Regions from separate parts of the Staphylococcus sp. GDY8P57P genome, predicted to be linked through region 2. Evidence: riboswitches for the same ligand, from Rfam matches in the RefSeq annotation. Region 2 holds a riboswitch; the other holds the start of a gene.
What was found. A riboswitch is a leader RNA that binds a small molecule or an ion and turns the genes downstream of it on or off. The one in region 2 is predicted to bind lysine.

Region 1 (8,234 bases), on a different contig from region 2:
GCACCTGCTACTTTAAATTTTAATTATTAATTTAACAATGAATTATTATTTGTCTTCTTTTGTAGATTCAACGTATTTAGCATTGTCTCTAAGTAAGTCAATAACTTTTTGAATACGTACATCATTTTTAATGATGTCTGTATTACCTAAAGTGTTTTTAATATCTTCTACAGAGATATTAAATTGTTTACTCATTTTTTCTAATTCTTTATCGATATCTTCATCAGTTGCTTCAATATTTTCTTTATCTGCAATTGCTGAAAGTGTTAAGTTTGTTTTAATGCGTTGTTCAGCGTCATCTTTCATTTGTTCTCTTAGTTGAGACTCATCTTGACCTGAAATTTGGAAATAAGTTTGTAAGTCTAATCCTTGTTGTTGAATTCTTTGACCAAATTCTTGAACCATACGATCTAATTCAGTATCAATCATTGCTTGAGGAATATCGATTGTTACATTATCAGTCGCTTTGTTAATTGCTTCTTCTTTTTCTACATTTTTAGCTTCTTCAGCTTTTTGTTCTGATAAACGTTTACGTAAGTTTTCTTTGTATTCATCAACACTATTAGCTTCAGAATCTAATTCATTAGCGATTTCGTCATCTAATTCTGGTACTTCTTTATATTTAATTTCGTTTACTTTTGTTTTGAAAGTAGCTTCTTTACCAGCTAATTCTTCAGCATGATATTCTTCAGGGAATGTAACAACTACGTCTTTTTCTTCACCTGTTTTAACGCCTACTAATTGATCTTCAAATCCAGGGATAAATGAACCTGAACCGATTTCAAGGTCATAACCGTCAGCTTGTCCACCTTCAAATTGTTCACCGTCTACATAGCCATCAAAGTCGATATTCACTGTATCACCATTTTCAACAGCGCCATCTTCTTTAACTACCATATCAGCTAAGTGACCTAAGCTGTGGTCAATTGCTTCTTGTAAATCTTCATCAGTTAATTCTGAATCTTGTTTTTCAATTTCTAAACCTTTGTAATCACCTAATTGAACTTCTGGTTCAACCGTTACAGTAGCTTCAAATTCGAAATCTTTACCTTTTTCAATTTGTGTAACATTAATTTCAGGTTGTGCTACTGGGTTAATACCAGTTTCATCAATCGCTTCACCATAAGCTTCAGGTAATAGAATGTCTACTGCATCTTGATATAATGCTTCTACACCGAAACGTTGTTCAAAGATAGGACGAGGCACTTTACCTTTACGGAAACCAGGCACGTTAATTTGTTTAACTACTTTTTTAAATGCTTGATCTAATGCTTTGTCTACTTTTTCTGCTGGAACTGTAACTTTTAATAATCCTTCGTTACCTTCCTTTTTTTCCCAAGTTGCTGTCATGTATAAATACCTCCATGATTACATTTTTATTTTTTCAACTTCCCTATTATAGCACACGTCCAATACGGACACAAACAGTCTTTTATAGGGCTTTAAAACACTTTTAAATTTCAATAATCTAACTTTAACGAATTCATTTAATATTATAAAATAATTTGCTCAAAGTTGACCATCAAGTTGATGAATAAAACTTAATACGTCTAAATTAGCTTCCGTACTTTCTATACCAATCATTGATTTAAAATAAACATCATATCCCATAATCCAATCTTCATAATCAAATAATTCATATATATTAAGTGGATATAATAATATAGCATGGTTATTCATTGCATGTATGGCTTCATCTATGATGTTTAGCGCTCCATTCTCTAAACGCTCAATGACTTTAGGAATGACTTGAGTTTTAAGTTCAGTATGTTCTAGACCATTAAGCTCAGATGGAATAACTTTAATGGAGTGACCCATCTTTTTTATCGAAATCGCTGAATGATATCCAGCAAACCTTAAAAATTCGATCATTAAACTCTTTAAATTATCTGCTTCTACCTCATTGGCTAGCAAAAAGGCAATGGTTTCTTTAAATTCATAATGGCCATTATCAATCAATTTAAGTATTAATTGAATTTGTTCGTTTAGGTTCAAGGTGTTGAATTTAGTCAACATTTGACTAGTTATATGTTTATCTTCATTCAACTGTGATTGCGCATATTCTTTTAGTGGGAATAACGCCATTCTAGTTTTATGACTTTGAACTTCATCTATGATCTGATTAATAACATTGACGGATTCATAATACTGCCCAAGACCATTTAACGCTTTGATGTAATATAACATTAACTCATCATATTGTTGAATCCCTCTTTTCAAGAGTACAATAGCCTCTTCTCTTAACTCTAAAAAAGAATTTAAATGATACAGCATATTACATTTAATTAAAGCTAGTGTTTCGTCTAATTCAAATTGTGTCTCATAATTTTCAAACAATTGGTATAGCATTTCATATTGTTGCTTATTATGTGCTACTTTAATATCTTTATATAATTTTTGTTGCAATTTCGGAAAAGGGATAATATCAGACATTTCATCTCCCTCCTATAACTCTTTTAAAATCAATGCACTCCATGTTTCAAAATCATCATAATTATCAATGCTTTCTTTCTCCAACCATTGAACTTTTAATGTATCTGTTTCGCGAACTTCAATATCATTTGAGTTAACTTTAATTTTAAAAACTACACCAATATGTACTTTGCCAACATCATTTGTATCATCATTTATAAATCCGATATATTCCATATTTTGAGAATTGGCTTCAGATAATCCTACTTCCTCTTCAAGTTCTCTTTGAGCATTTTCTCTTAAAATTTCATTAATCGAACTCGCGCCTATTACATCATTCATGTGTCCACCCACACCAATAGATGATTGACCGTGTAAACGTGATTCTCCACCACCGCTTAACCTTTTATAAATTAGCAATTCATTTTTTTCATTTTCTAGTAAGCAATATGAAATTAATTGTTTATATGAAGGGTCCTCTTCCATATCTCCACGTCGTTTAACTTCATATTTAGAAAAAGTATTAAATATTGCTTTGCCTTGTGGATCATTTTTAGTTAAAAACCCATTAAAGGCGTTTGATTCTTCTTCAAAAAGGATATCTCTTGGTACTACTATAATTTGCTCATCATATTTAGACATAGTGTTCTCCTTACAATAATTTCTTAATTAGCATTTTATCAAACTCAATCACCAAAGAACAAATAAAGGTGCATTAACGATTTATAATTTCAATTTTTAATTATTTGAAAACAAAAAAAGATGACTTCAAAGTCATCTTTATTAAATCAATTATTTTAAAGCTTCTTTAGCTTTAGATACTAATTCAGCGAATGCTTTTTCATCTGAAATAGCTACTTCAGAAAGCATTTTACGGTTAATATTGATGTCTGCTTTTTTCAAGCCGTTCATTAATCTTGAATAGCTCATGTCATGTTGACGTGCAGCTGCATTGATACGTGTAATCCATAATTTACGGAAGTCACGTTTACGTTGACGACGGTCACGGAAAGCGTATTGACCTGATTTCATTACTTGTTGTTTTGCTACTTTATATAATGTGTGTTTAGCACCGAAGTAACCTTTAGCTAATTTAATCGTTTTTTTACGACGTGCTCTTGTTACTGTTCCACCTTTAACTCGTGGCATATTAAATTCCTCCTTAGATATAACAATGATTTATCGTTCGTTTATTAATGACAATTATTTTTTATAAGCTAATAATTGTTTTACGCGTTTCATATCGCTTTTAGAAACTAATTTAGCTTTACGTAATTTACGTTTTTGTTTAGTGTTTTTATTTGCGAATAAGTGAGATGTGAAAGCTCTTGAACGTTTTAATTGACCTGAACCAGTTCTTTTAACACGTTTAGCTGCTCCACGGTGAGTTTTCATTTTTGGCATGATTCATTTCCTCCTAATAATAATGAATTATTTTTCGTTAACAGGCGCTAACATGATAAACATTTGACGCCCTTCCATTTTAGGTTTCTGTTCAACAGTGGCAATATCTTTACATTCGTCAGCGAATTTTTCTAATACGCGTTGACCAATTTCTTTATGCGTAATTGCACGACCTCTAAAACGAATAGAAACTTTACATTTATCGCCTTTAGATAAGAATTTACGACCATTTTTCAACTTAGTTTGGAAATCGTGTTCCTCAATAGTTGGACTTAAGCGTATTTCTTTAACATTGATAACTTTTTGTTTCTTTTTCATTTCTTTTTCTTTTTTCTGTTGTTCGAATTTATATTTACCATAATCCATAATTCTCGCAACAGGTGGTTTAGCATTTGGTGCTACAACTACTAAATCTAATTCAACACGTTCAGCCATTTCTAAAGCTTCTCGTTTTGATTTAACACCAATTTGGTCACCATTTTGGCCAATTAAACGTAATTCTTTAGCGCGAATCTTTTCGTTAACTTGCGTTTGATCTTTTGCTATGATTGACACCTCCCAAAATTTTACGAAATTTTCCAAGCAAAAAGAGCGAGCATAGAATGCCCGCTCTTCTCTCATACACATATAATGTGTGACATGATTAACCTGCCAACTGCTTAATGCGTCGCTACAGGTGAGAAACGGGTGTTTCTACTTGGTACGTTTCGTATTCAACGTTATTAATCATATCAGTGTATGTGGTATAAGTCAACAAATATTTTTAATTTAATGATGTTTTACTTCATCCATTGACACATCTTGTCTTAAGTCTACTTTATCCAATGGAATCATCTTAGTTTTATATCTCAATTTATGATAAATAAAGAACACTAAGAATACTGGAATACCCATGTATGTGATAACAAATCGATTTAAATCAAAATGACCTGTTTTAATGAAATCAACATCTTGCCCAATAATAACAATCACACAAAGTATCCCTGCAAAAATTGGACCGAATGGGAACCATTTTGCTTTATATTTTAATTCTCTCTTACTGTGATGTTGTTTTTCAAATGCGCGTCTAAATCTATAATGACTAATCGCAATACCAACCCATGCGATAAAGCCTGTCATACCACTTGCAGCAACAATATATTCATATGCGTCACCACTTAGTTTTTGAACTAAGAAAATAATAACAACTAAAATTGCTGTCGCAAATAATGATAAGTATGGCACACCATATTTATTCGTTTTACCAAATGAATGGAAAGCTAATTTATCTTTACTCATAGAATATAACATTCGTGTTGATGCATACATACCTGAGTTACCTGCAGATAATACAGAAGTTAAAATAACTGCATTCATAAATGATGCTGCAAAGGCTAAACCAGCATTTTTGAATACTAATGTAAAAGGTGACGTAGCAATATTGTCATCGCCACCCATTAAAGCATTGCTATCATAAGGAATTAACATACCAATAACAAATATCGCTAAAATATAGAATAGTAATATTCTCCAGAATACTTGTTTAATGGCTTTTGGTACTGCGCGCTCTGGATTTTCAGATTCTCCAGCAGTTATACCAATTAATTCAGTACCTTGGAATGAGAATCCAGCAACTAAGAATACACCTAGAATTGATAATAAACTGCCACCTAGGTTGCCACCTAAAATAGGTCCTTCACCCTTAGTAAATGTATCAAAGCCTACAAATTCGCCACCCATGATACCTAATATCGTTAACAAACCAATGACGATAAAGATGATAACTGTTACGACTTTGATTAATGCGAACCAATATTCACTTTCACCATAAACTCTCACTGATAAAGAATTCAAAGCGAATATAATGACTAAGAAAATACAACTCCATATCCAAGCTGGAATGCCAGCCATAGGTGTCCAATACTGAATAACTTGAGCAGCAATTGTAACATCCGCTGCAACTGTAATAACCCAGTTAAACCAATAATTCCATCCTAACGCAAATCCTAAAGATGGATCTACGAATCGTGTTGCATAAGTACTAAATGATCCAGAAACCGGTAGATATGTTGCCATTTCACCTAGAGATGTCATTAGGAAAAACACCATCGCACCTATAATGGCATACGCAATTAAAGCACCTAATGCACCAGCATCATGTATTGCACCACCAGATGTCATGAATAATCCAGTTCCTATACAACCTCCCATAGCGATCATAGAAATATGGCGATCTTTCAATCCTCTTTTGATACCGTCATTTTGACTTTCTACTTTTCTCATAGAAGCTCCCTTTCTTACAGTAGAGGCTAACTAAAATCGTTTTGTTGTGTTATGCGATGATTATGAACGCATTCAATCAATACTTTCAAACCATTTTTCATACTTTTTAAAGCATATAAAAATGGTTGCATACCTTAAGATATGCAACCATTTGCTTAATCTATTTCGGTAGCACATCACAAATTGTGACAGTACAGTTTCTGTTCGATAACTGTCCCAACAAATGATCTTTAAGGATATCATTCATTTCGGCATCTTTACCTTTCACACTTTCAACATACGTTCCCTAATAACTTCTGAAGTGTTACTCATTAAAGACGCAACCTCTAACTCTTTTTTTATTTAACTATATAGTAATATACATTATGCTGTCTTTTTTATCAAGACTATCTGCGTTTTTTCAAACGAATTTCATCAACTAAATTCCAAATGAATTCATCTTTTTCAACTGTGTCTTGATCTTGAGAACCATACTTACGTACATTAACCTCGTTATTTTCAACTTCTTTATCGCCTACTACAACTTGGTAAGGTATTTTTTGCATTTGGGCTTCACGTATTTTGTAACCCATTTTTTCATTACGGTCATCGATTTCTACACGAACGCCTTGTGATTTTAATTCATCTTGTAAATTTCTAGCATAATCATAATGTAAATCTACATTAACTGGGATAATTTCAACTTGTTTTGGTGCTAACCATGTTGGGAAGGCACCTTTTGTTTCCTCAGTTAAGAAGGCTACGAAACGTTCCATAGTTGAAACGACACCACGATGAATAACGACTGGTCGATGATTTTCACCATCACTACCGATGTAAGTTAATTCAAATCTTTCTGGTAATAAGAAATCAATTTGCGCAGTAGATAATGTTTCTTCTTTACCCATAGCAGTTTTAACCTGTACGTCTAGTTTTGGACCGTAGAATGCCGCTTCGCCAATCGCTTCAACGTATGGTAATCCCATTTCATCAACCGCTTCTTTTAGCATAGTTTCAGCTTTATTCCACATTTCATCGTCATCCATATATTTCTCTTTGTCTTCAGGATCTCTGTAACTTAATCTAAATGTATAATCCTCAAAGCCAAAGTCTCTATATACTTCTTGAATCATATTTACAACACGTTTAAACTCATCTTTGATTTGATCAGGTCTTACAAAAATGTGAGAGTCATTTAATGTCATTCCACGTACACGTTGTAAACCTGATACAGCACCACTCGCTTCATATCTATGCATAGTACCTAACTCAGCAATACGAATAGGTAATTCACGATAAGAATGTGGACGGTTGTTATAAACCATCATATGATGCGGACAGTTCATAGGTCGTAATACCATCTCTTCTGTTTCATCTAATTTCATTGGTGGGAACATGTCATCTCTATAATGGTCCCAGTGTCCAGACGTTTTATATAACTCCACATTTGCTAATACAGGTGTATAAACATGGTCATATCCCATACTTACCTCTTTATCAACAATGTAGCGTTCAATTTCACGACGGATTGTAGCACCGTTTGGTAACCACAATGGTAATCCAGCCCCTACTAATGGGTTATTTGTGAATAGTTCTAAATCTTTACCAATGCGACGATGATCTCGTTCACGACGTTCTTCAAGCATTTCTAAATGTGCTTTTAAATCTTTTTTATCGAAAAAGGCTGTACCATAAATACGTTGTAACATTTTATTATTACTGTCTCCACGCCAATAGGCACCAGCAGTTGAAAGTAACTTAAATTCTTTGATTTTAGAAGTTGAAGGAACGTGTACACCGCGACATAAATCCGTAAATTCACCTTGTGAATATAACGTTACACTTTCATCTTCGGGAATAGCATCGATTAATTCTAATTTATATGGATCATCTTTGAAGAAAGCTTTAGCTTCATCTCTAGATACAACTTTGCGTTCAATTTTATGATTTTCATTAACAATTTGTTTCATTGTTTTTTCAATTTTTTCAAAGTCATCTGATGAAACTTTTTCGTCCATATCAAAATCATAATAAAAACCGCCATCTATAACCGGTCCAACACCAAATTTCACATCCCCGTATAAACGTTTTAAAGCTTGAGCCATTAAATGTGCAGTAGAATGGCGTAAAACTTCAAGTGCTTCATCACTACCAGGTGTTACAATTTCAATACTTCC
Region 2 (8,234 bases):
ATACCCACAATAATCTCCAGCATTGACTTCACGCACTTGAATCACATTACCTTTAACAGTCAGTGATTGCTTAATAATCTGTGTGTCTAATCGGCTATAAGGACGAGAACCATATAACGCGATGCCTACACGTGCATGGGTATGTTGCGGTAATAGTATTTGACCTTCACGATAATAGCTTGCACTATTTTGCGCATGAATGAAATCAAATTGATAACCCTCTTTTAACAATGCATTCACCACATTTATCCAAGCCTCTCGTTCTACACCATACTCTGGAACATCAAATTCATCCGCATAACCAAAGTGGGTCCATACGCCACTAATAATCATTTTATCTTCATTTGTATTCGCTAGATGGTCTTCAATAACTTCTTTAATTTCTTCTAATGTTTTGAATCCAGAACGGTGAAGTAAATTCTCATATTCGAGATGCACTTTGATACCACTAAAATCATTCTTATATTTATAATAGTACGCTAATGACGGTAAGGTCATTTGAATTTGATATTTTCTTACTTTTTCAAAATCATAAACTGCGTTCATCAAGAATATCGTGGCATCAGGTGCTAATTCGCGTACTTTAATGGCTTCTTTCAAAGAAGTAGTGCTAAATGTATGGATTCCTGCTTTTAAAAAAGAGGTAACAGCAAACGCCAAACCATAATGATAAGCGTTGTTCTTCACTACAGCCATTATTGAATTATCATTTTTAACTTGAATAGCATTTTGTAAAAACGCTTCTTTATCGACGGACCATATTGCTGTCAATGTGAATTACTCCTCTCCATAATGCATTAACAATTGTTCATAATAATTTGCCACATCAATTAATACTTTTTCATCAAAATTTAAATGAGAGGTATGAAGGCCAGTTACAAAACCTTTGTCTTCGTTTCGTGTACCTACGAATGCAAAGTAAGCAGGCGCAAGTTGTTGGCCATAGAAACTAAAGTCTTCACCAAATAAGAAAGGTAGGGGCTTATCTATTACTTCTAGATTCGCAGCATTAATTGCTTGTTCTACACTTGCACGTAGTTTAGGACTGTTCATCGTAGGAGGATAGCCTTCTTCAAATTTCACTTCACATTCTACGTTAAATAATAAACTTACACTTTCAGCAATTTTATGCATTTGAGTTTTAACTACATTCAAATCATTAGGGTCATACGTTCTAATTGTACCTTCTAAATATCCGTGGCTAGCTACTGTATTTATTGCCTCACCAGCTTCAAAATGTCCCATATGAACAATGTTTCGTTTCAATCCGTTAAGATGATACTGCTGTATCTGACCAACTTGATTTAGAACATGTAATAGCGCTTCGCCACAAGAATGACCTTGTTCTTTATCCGCAACATGACTAGATAGCCCTTTTAAAAAGAAACGATACTCAGTTGCACTGGCTGTAATTTCTTCATCGCGGATTACAACTTGTCCTTCATCTGCAAATGGATTAACATGAATGCCAAAAACGGCTTCTATTGGATAATTATTAAACGCGCCTGCTTTAATTAAGCGATTCGCACCGCCACCAGTTTCTTCAGCAGGTTGGAATATAAATACAACATTATGCGGTAGTGTCCCATTATCAAACATCTCTTTACAACGTTTAACAAATAACATTAATGCCGTTGTATGACCGTCATGGCCGCACGCATGCATCACATTGTCTGTTTGACTACGATAGTCAACATCATTTTCTTCAAAAATAGGTAACGCATCAATATCTGCTCGAAATGCAACGGTATGATCACTATTACCTTTTAAATAAGCAATTGCACCTGTTTCAAGCGGTCTCTCATAAGAAACCCCTAAGTCATCTAAAAAATGTGTAATGTATTCTGTTGTCTCAAACTCATGTAGACTTAATTCTGGATGTTGATGTAAATGTCTTCTATGTTTCGTTACAAACTCTAATTCGCTCATCATATCATTCCTTTGTTTACTATATTCGTCTTATCATTATTGTAACTTATTTCATCTTTTTATGTATGGTGTGATTGTAATTTAAAATATGATTAAAGTGTGAGAATAGAGAAAGAATAACGCGTCATACTAGCGCGTCATCACTCTCGAGAATAACTAAAACTGAGAAGAGCTTATGTTAAGCGCCTTCTCAGTTCAGTCAGCTATTACAATCATGCATTATAGCCATAAAATAATAAATTGTGTCACAGACACTTATCAAATACATATCGTATTAGTCATTCAATTTTCTTAATGCTGAAACGATTTCACGTTTAGAATCTTCAACTTCAGAAGTTTGTTTAATGACCTTGGCTGGTGTACCAGCAACAACTGCACCAGCTGGAACGTCTTGAGTGACAATAGCACCAGCAGCAACAATTGCACCTTCACCAACATGAACTCCTTCTAAGATAACCGCATTCGCACCGATTAACACATTATCATCAATGATTACTGGAGAGGCGCTAGGGGGTTCAATAACACCTGCTAACACAGCGCCAGCACCTACATGTACATTTTTACCAGTTGTAGCACGACCACCGAGTGTTGCATTCATATCAATCATAGTGCCTTCGCCAACAACTGCACCAATATTTATCGTTGCACCCATCATTACAACAGCGCCATCTTTGATAATTGCTTGTTCTCGAATGAATGCACCTGGCTCAATACGTGCATTCGTATTCGTTAAATCTTTAAGCGGAATAGCTGAATTTCGTCGATCCATTTCAATTTCTAACTCCGTAATTACAGATTGATTTGTTTCATAGAATGTCTTCCAATCATCTGCTTCACAAAATATAACTTTAGAATCGTCAGAACCAAATACTTTAAAAGATTCTGGGAAGGTAACACCATCAAAATGTCCATTGGCATATACTTTTAATGGTGTAGATTTTTTAGCATCACTGATATATTGAATAATTTCTTCAGCTGATAAGTGTTGTACCATAATTGAACTCTCCTTAATAATAGATAGAATTTTATATTTTATAAGTTATCAAACGTGTAATAACCATTAGATTGATTTATTAATTTTTCTGCGGCAGTAATGGCACCGTTAGCAAAGATATCCTTTGACTGTGCTTTATGCGAAATTGTAATGGTTTCGTCTATTCCAGCAAATAACACGTCATGTTCACCAACTATTGTGCCACCTCGAATAGAGTGAATACCAATTTCATCTTTACTGCGTTGTTCAGTGCGCTCATGACGATCATATACAGGTGTACTGTTTTGACGTAAGTCTTTGATGACGTCATATAATTTAACTAATGTGCCACTAGGGGCATCTACTTTTTTATTATGATGTGCTTCAGTCAACTCAATATCAAAATCTTGTAAAAGCGGTACTGCAGCTTCTAATATTTTAGTTAATGCATGCACACCATAACTCATATTTGCACTAAAGAAGACAGGCATGCTTTGACCTAATTCATTTAACTTTTCAACTATTTTTTCCTTTTCACCAGTAGTAGCTACCACTAAAGTCAATTGAAACGGCTCATCAAGTAGAGGTAATAATAGATTAGGATTTGAAAAGTCTATGGCCACATCCGCTTCATTTTGCGCATCAGCAATATGACTGTAATGCGTATATGGCGTTGTTTCATTGTTTTGTGGCTCTATAACACCTATAATTTCATGACCTTTGTCTTCTGCCAAACGTGCCACTCTCTGATTCATTGCACCATAACCGATAAGTAATATTTTCATTAAAGTTCACCTGCTTTAAATTGTTGAAATGCGTCAATTAATACTTTAGCATCTTCTACTTCTAAAGGAATCAGTGGTAAACGTAATTCATAATCTCCGAATCCTAGATAACTCGTTAACGCTTTAATCGGAATAGGGTTAACATCTACAGATAATGCACCCAATAATTTACCAATCGGTTCAAAATCTTTTGAAATATCTTCTCCACGTTGTTTCGCATCGTATAATGCTTGGAATTCTCTAGGAATAGCGTTACCAATAACCGATATAACACCATTGCCACCTCTATTATAAAAGTCAACAACATTGTCATCATTACCGCTGTACAATGCAAAAGTTTCTTGATCAATGCGACGTTTTACATCTTCATAATAATCAAAATCATTTGTAGCATCTTTAATTGCAACAATGTATTGATTATGGCTTAATGTTTCAACCGTTTCTGGTTCAATCGTCATATTTGTTCGAGAAGGTACATTATAAAGTACTACAGGCAATTTAACTTCATTTGCAATTGTTTCAAAGTGTTTAATTAAACCACGTTGATTCGTTTTGTTGTAGTAGGGTGTAATTAGCATAATTGCATCCGCACCAAGTGCTTTTGCGCGTAGTGATGCTTGAATAGATTTGGCAGTATTATTAGTACCTGTACCTGCGATAATTGTCACACGATGATTGACTTGTTGAATCACTGATTCTAGAATATGCGCTTTCTCTTCTTCAGTTAAAGTAGGGCTTTCAGCTGTAGTTCCATTTACAATAATGGCTTTTACACCATTTTCTAAAAGGAAGTCTACGTGTCTCTCTAATGCATTATAATCAACTTCATTATTTTTGAAAGGGGTAGCAAGTGCTACACCTACACCTTCGAATAAATGTGGCATATTATCTAGCTCCTTTTAAATTGATTACTTGCTCTAATACTTGCACGGCATTCAAGGCTGCACCTTTCAATAAATTGTCTGACGTACACCATACGTGGAACGTATTATCCAATGAGTCATCTCTACGAATACGACCAACAAACACGTCATCTTTACCAGTAGAAGTAAGTGCCTGAGGATACTCATTATTGTCAGGATTATCAACTAATACAACACGATCATCTTTATCGAATAACGCTTTAATGTCTTGTACAGTTGCTTCTTTATCAAGCGTAACGTCAATCTCAACACTATGGCTATCTTGTACCGGAACGCGGGCACATGTAGCTGTGACTTTTAAAACTGGTTCATGTAAAATTTTGCGTGTTTCATCAATCATTTTTTGTTCTTCTTTTGTATATCCATTTTCTAAAAACACATCGATATGAGGTAACACATTATTGTAAATAGGGTGTGGATATGCTTCTGGTTCTTTCCCATTTGCACCTTCTGCTAAATCTCGTTTACCTTTAATACCAGAGCCCGAAACTGCTTGATACGTAGTATATGCCACACGTTTTAAACCAAATTGATCTTGTAACACTTTTAATGGCACTACCGATTGAATTGTTGAACAGTTAGGATTGGCAATAATACCACGTTTGAATTCTGGTTGATTAACTTCAGGTACAATTAAATCTACATCCTCAGTCATTCGCCATTGGCTTGAATTATCAATAACGATTGCACCAGCTTTTTCAAAAATAGGGGCGAATTGTGCACTTGTACCGCCACCAGCACTCATCAAAACATAGTCAAAGTGGGCACTAGCTGCATCTTCTGTTAGTTCTTGAACAACATATGTTTGACCTTGAAATTCAACTTCTTTCCCCGCAGATCTTGCAGATGAGAATAAGACCAATTCGTCAAATTGAATGTGTTTACGATCAATAGTTTCTAACATTTTTGTTCCAACTAATCCTGTTGCTCCAACCACTGCTAATTTTGTCATAATTTATCACTCCAATAATATTTGTTTGAATTTTCCTAAAATTTAACTTAAATGTTATATGAATTATATATCAAATGCCTCGTATAATCGCTCTACGGCTTTTTCGCCATTTTCAGCGTCAATGACATATGAAATACTGATTTCTGAAGTTGTTGTTTGATAAAAAGGGATGTTGGCGTTAATTAGTGTAATAAACGCTCTGGATGCTACGCCTGACATATCTCTCATGCCTGAACCAATTAATGAAATTTTGACGTAAGCTTCATTAATTTTATAATCTAAAGCTTCAAATTGAGCGGAAAGCCCACTTAAAATATGTGAAATTTGATGCACATCACTATCTTTAATCGTAAACGATAATTGTAGCCCTTCGATGTTAACGATTTGCGATATCATATCTACATTAACTGAGCCATCTTCTAACGCTGTAAACAATTGCGTTAACAAACGATTGTCAGGTAGGGGGTAGCTTATCGTTACATGCATCATATGTTTATCTAAAGCGACGCCCGTGACTGCTTTCTTTTCTAAAATTTCTGTTCTTGGCATAATCCACGTTCCTTTCACATTTGATAGTGTTCTTCCCAAATACAATGGTATATCGTAATTCTTGGCAAGCTCAACACTACGGGTTTCAAGTACACCTGCACCAAGTGCACTCATTTCCATCATTTCTTCGTAAGATACATAATCTAAGCGCTTTGCTCTACTAAGAACTCTTGGATCGGTTGCATAGACACCATCAACATCTGTATATATTTCACAAGGTATTTGATTACTTGCTGCTAAGGCAACTGCCGTTGTATCAGAACCACCGCGACCTAAAGTTGTAAGTTCTAACTCATCATTGATACCTTGAAAGCCTGCTACGACTAAAATGTCGTTATTTTGAAAAGCTTGATCAAAGGTTTTTGAATCAATTTCTGCAATTCTGCTTTTCAAATGATGACCAACCGTTTTAATACCTGCTTGATAACCAGTCATGGCTCTAGCAGTCACGCCGATATCATTTAACACCATTGATAAATAGGATACCGTTTGTTGTTCACCAGTAGTAAGTAACAGTGCAAGTTCTTCATCTTTAGGTGTCGCAGTCAAATGGAAGACATTATCAATTAGTTGATCTGTTGTTTTCCCCATAGCACTGACTACTACAATTAATTGTTCACCTTCGTCTACTCGACGTTTCAGCATTTTAGCTATATTTTTTATTTTTGTAAAATCAGCAACGGATGAACCGCCAAATTTCAAAACACTTCGTTTCAATACGATACCTCCTACAGATTAGGGGAGGCACACGTTATAAAAAAAGAGCAAGTTCGGAATGCTCGAACTTGCTCATAATTTATATACAAGTGATGCACTCCATTATTTTTAAATAATGACAAACTCTCAGCTCTTAACCACAAAGTCCAACAAATCATACCTGCGATTATGATTCATTTCGGCATCGCACCCTTTCTATATTAGCTGTTGCAGACAGTGTATCTAATATATACTAATGATTGATGCGCCTCATCAATTTCTTATTCAATTGCTATGTTTTATATTATACATATGGCAATTGTGTCTGTAAACCGATAATTGTGATTTTTTGAAATAGACTGAAAAATTAAAGGCTATTTTTCATCATGAAGGTAAATATGAATTAAAAGTGAAAAATTTCGGTGTTGAGACCTTTATTCAGTATAAAAAATTAAGGTTGAGACACAAAGTCATCCTTTTCTAGAACTTAATCGACGTGTTCTAAATGATATACTTTAATCTCAACCTTATTTTAAATTATAAATTTATTTTTGTAATACACCAATTTCTTGTAAATATTCTTCATAAGGGACTTCTTTAGATAAACCGCCTGGTTGATTTAGATCAATGACACGGTTTGCAATCGTATTGATGAATTCAAAGTCATATGACGTAAAGATGATTGAACCTTTAAATGAAGCAAGACCATCATTTACTGCTGTAATACTTTCTAAATCAAGATGGTTCGTAGGTTCATCCAATAGTAAAACGTTCGCACTTGAAAGCATCATTTTACTTAACATACAGCGAACTTTTTCACCACCAGAAAGTACACTCGCTTTCTTTTTAACTTCCTCACCACTAAATAACATACGTCCTAAGAATCCACGTAAGAACGTTTCAGTTTGTTCATCTTCAGGCGCATATTGACGTAACCAATCTACTAAATTCATGTCTATACCTTCAAAGAATTCTGAGTTATCTTTAGGGAAGTAACTTAATGATGTCGTTACACCCCATTTAAATGTACCTTCATCTGGCTCCATTTCACCAGCTAAAATTTTCAATAGTGTTGTTTTAGCAATTTCACTATCTCCAATTAATATTGCTTTATCATTTGGATTCATAGTGAATGAGATATTATCAAGTACTTTTTCACCATCAATCGTTTTAGATAGGCCTTGTACGGTTAATAAATCATTTCCAATTTCACGTTCTGGCGTGAACTTAACATATGGATAACGTCTTGAAGAAGGTTGAATATCATCTAATTCAATTTTCTCCAATTGTTTTTTACGACTTGTCGCTTGTTTAGATTTAGAAGCATTTGCTGAGAAACGTGCAATAAAGTCTTGTAATTCTTTAATTTTTTCTTCTTTTTTCTTGTTTTGCTCTTGAGCCATTTTTTGAGCTAATTGACTTGATTG

Region 1: linked by a shared signal. The riboswitch ahead of KA878_RS01160 (amino acid permease) and the one ahead of KA878_RS13130 (aspartate kinase) in region 2 are both predicted to bind lysine.

What each region holds. Positions count from the first base shown of each region.
Region 1 covers NZ_JAESLK010000003.1:73,011-81,244, forward strand. Annotated here, with positions in the region: gene tig (trigger factor) at 46-1,350, opposite strand; gene KA878_RS01135 (hypothetical protein) at 1,510-2,433, opposite strand; gene KA878_RS01140 (NUDIX domain-containing protein) at 2,446-3,054, opposite strand; gene rplT (50S ribosomal protein L20) at 3,205-3,561, opposite strand; gene rpmI (50S ribosomal protein L35) at 3,616-3,816, opposite strand; gene infC (translation initiation factor IF-3) at 3,844-4,371, opposite strand; ribosomal protein L20 leader region at 4,394-4,521, opposite strand; gene KA878_RS01160 (amino acid permease) at 4,585-6,078, opposite strand; lysine riboswitch at 6,240-6,415, opposite strand; gene thrS (threonine--tRNA ligase) at 6,465-8,234, opposite strand, start outside.
Region 2 covers NZ_JAESLK010000052.1:26,925-35,158, reverse strand. Annotated here, with positions in the region: gene KA878_RS13160 (alanine racemase) at 1-771, opposite strand, end outside; gene KA878_RS13155 (amidohydrolase) at 778-1,929, opposite strand; gene dapD (2,3,4,5-tetrahydropyridine-2,6-dicarboxylate N-acetyltransferase) at 2,204-2,923, opposite strand; gene dapB (4-hydroxy-tetrahydrodipicolinate reductase) at 2,962-3,687, opposite strand; gene dapA (4-hydroxy-tetrahydrodipicolinate synthase) at 3,687-4,571, opposite strand; gene KA878_RS13135 (aspartate-semialdehyde dehydrogenase) at 4,573-5,562, opposite strand; gene KA878_RS13130 (aspartate kinase) at 5,626-6,828, opposite strand; lysine riboswitch at 6,913-7,089, opposite strand; gene KA878_RS13125 (ABC-F family ATP-binding cassette domain-containing protein) at 7,353-8,234, opposite strand, start outside.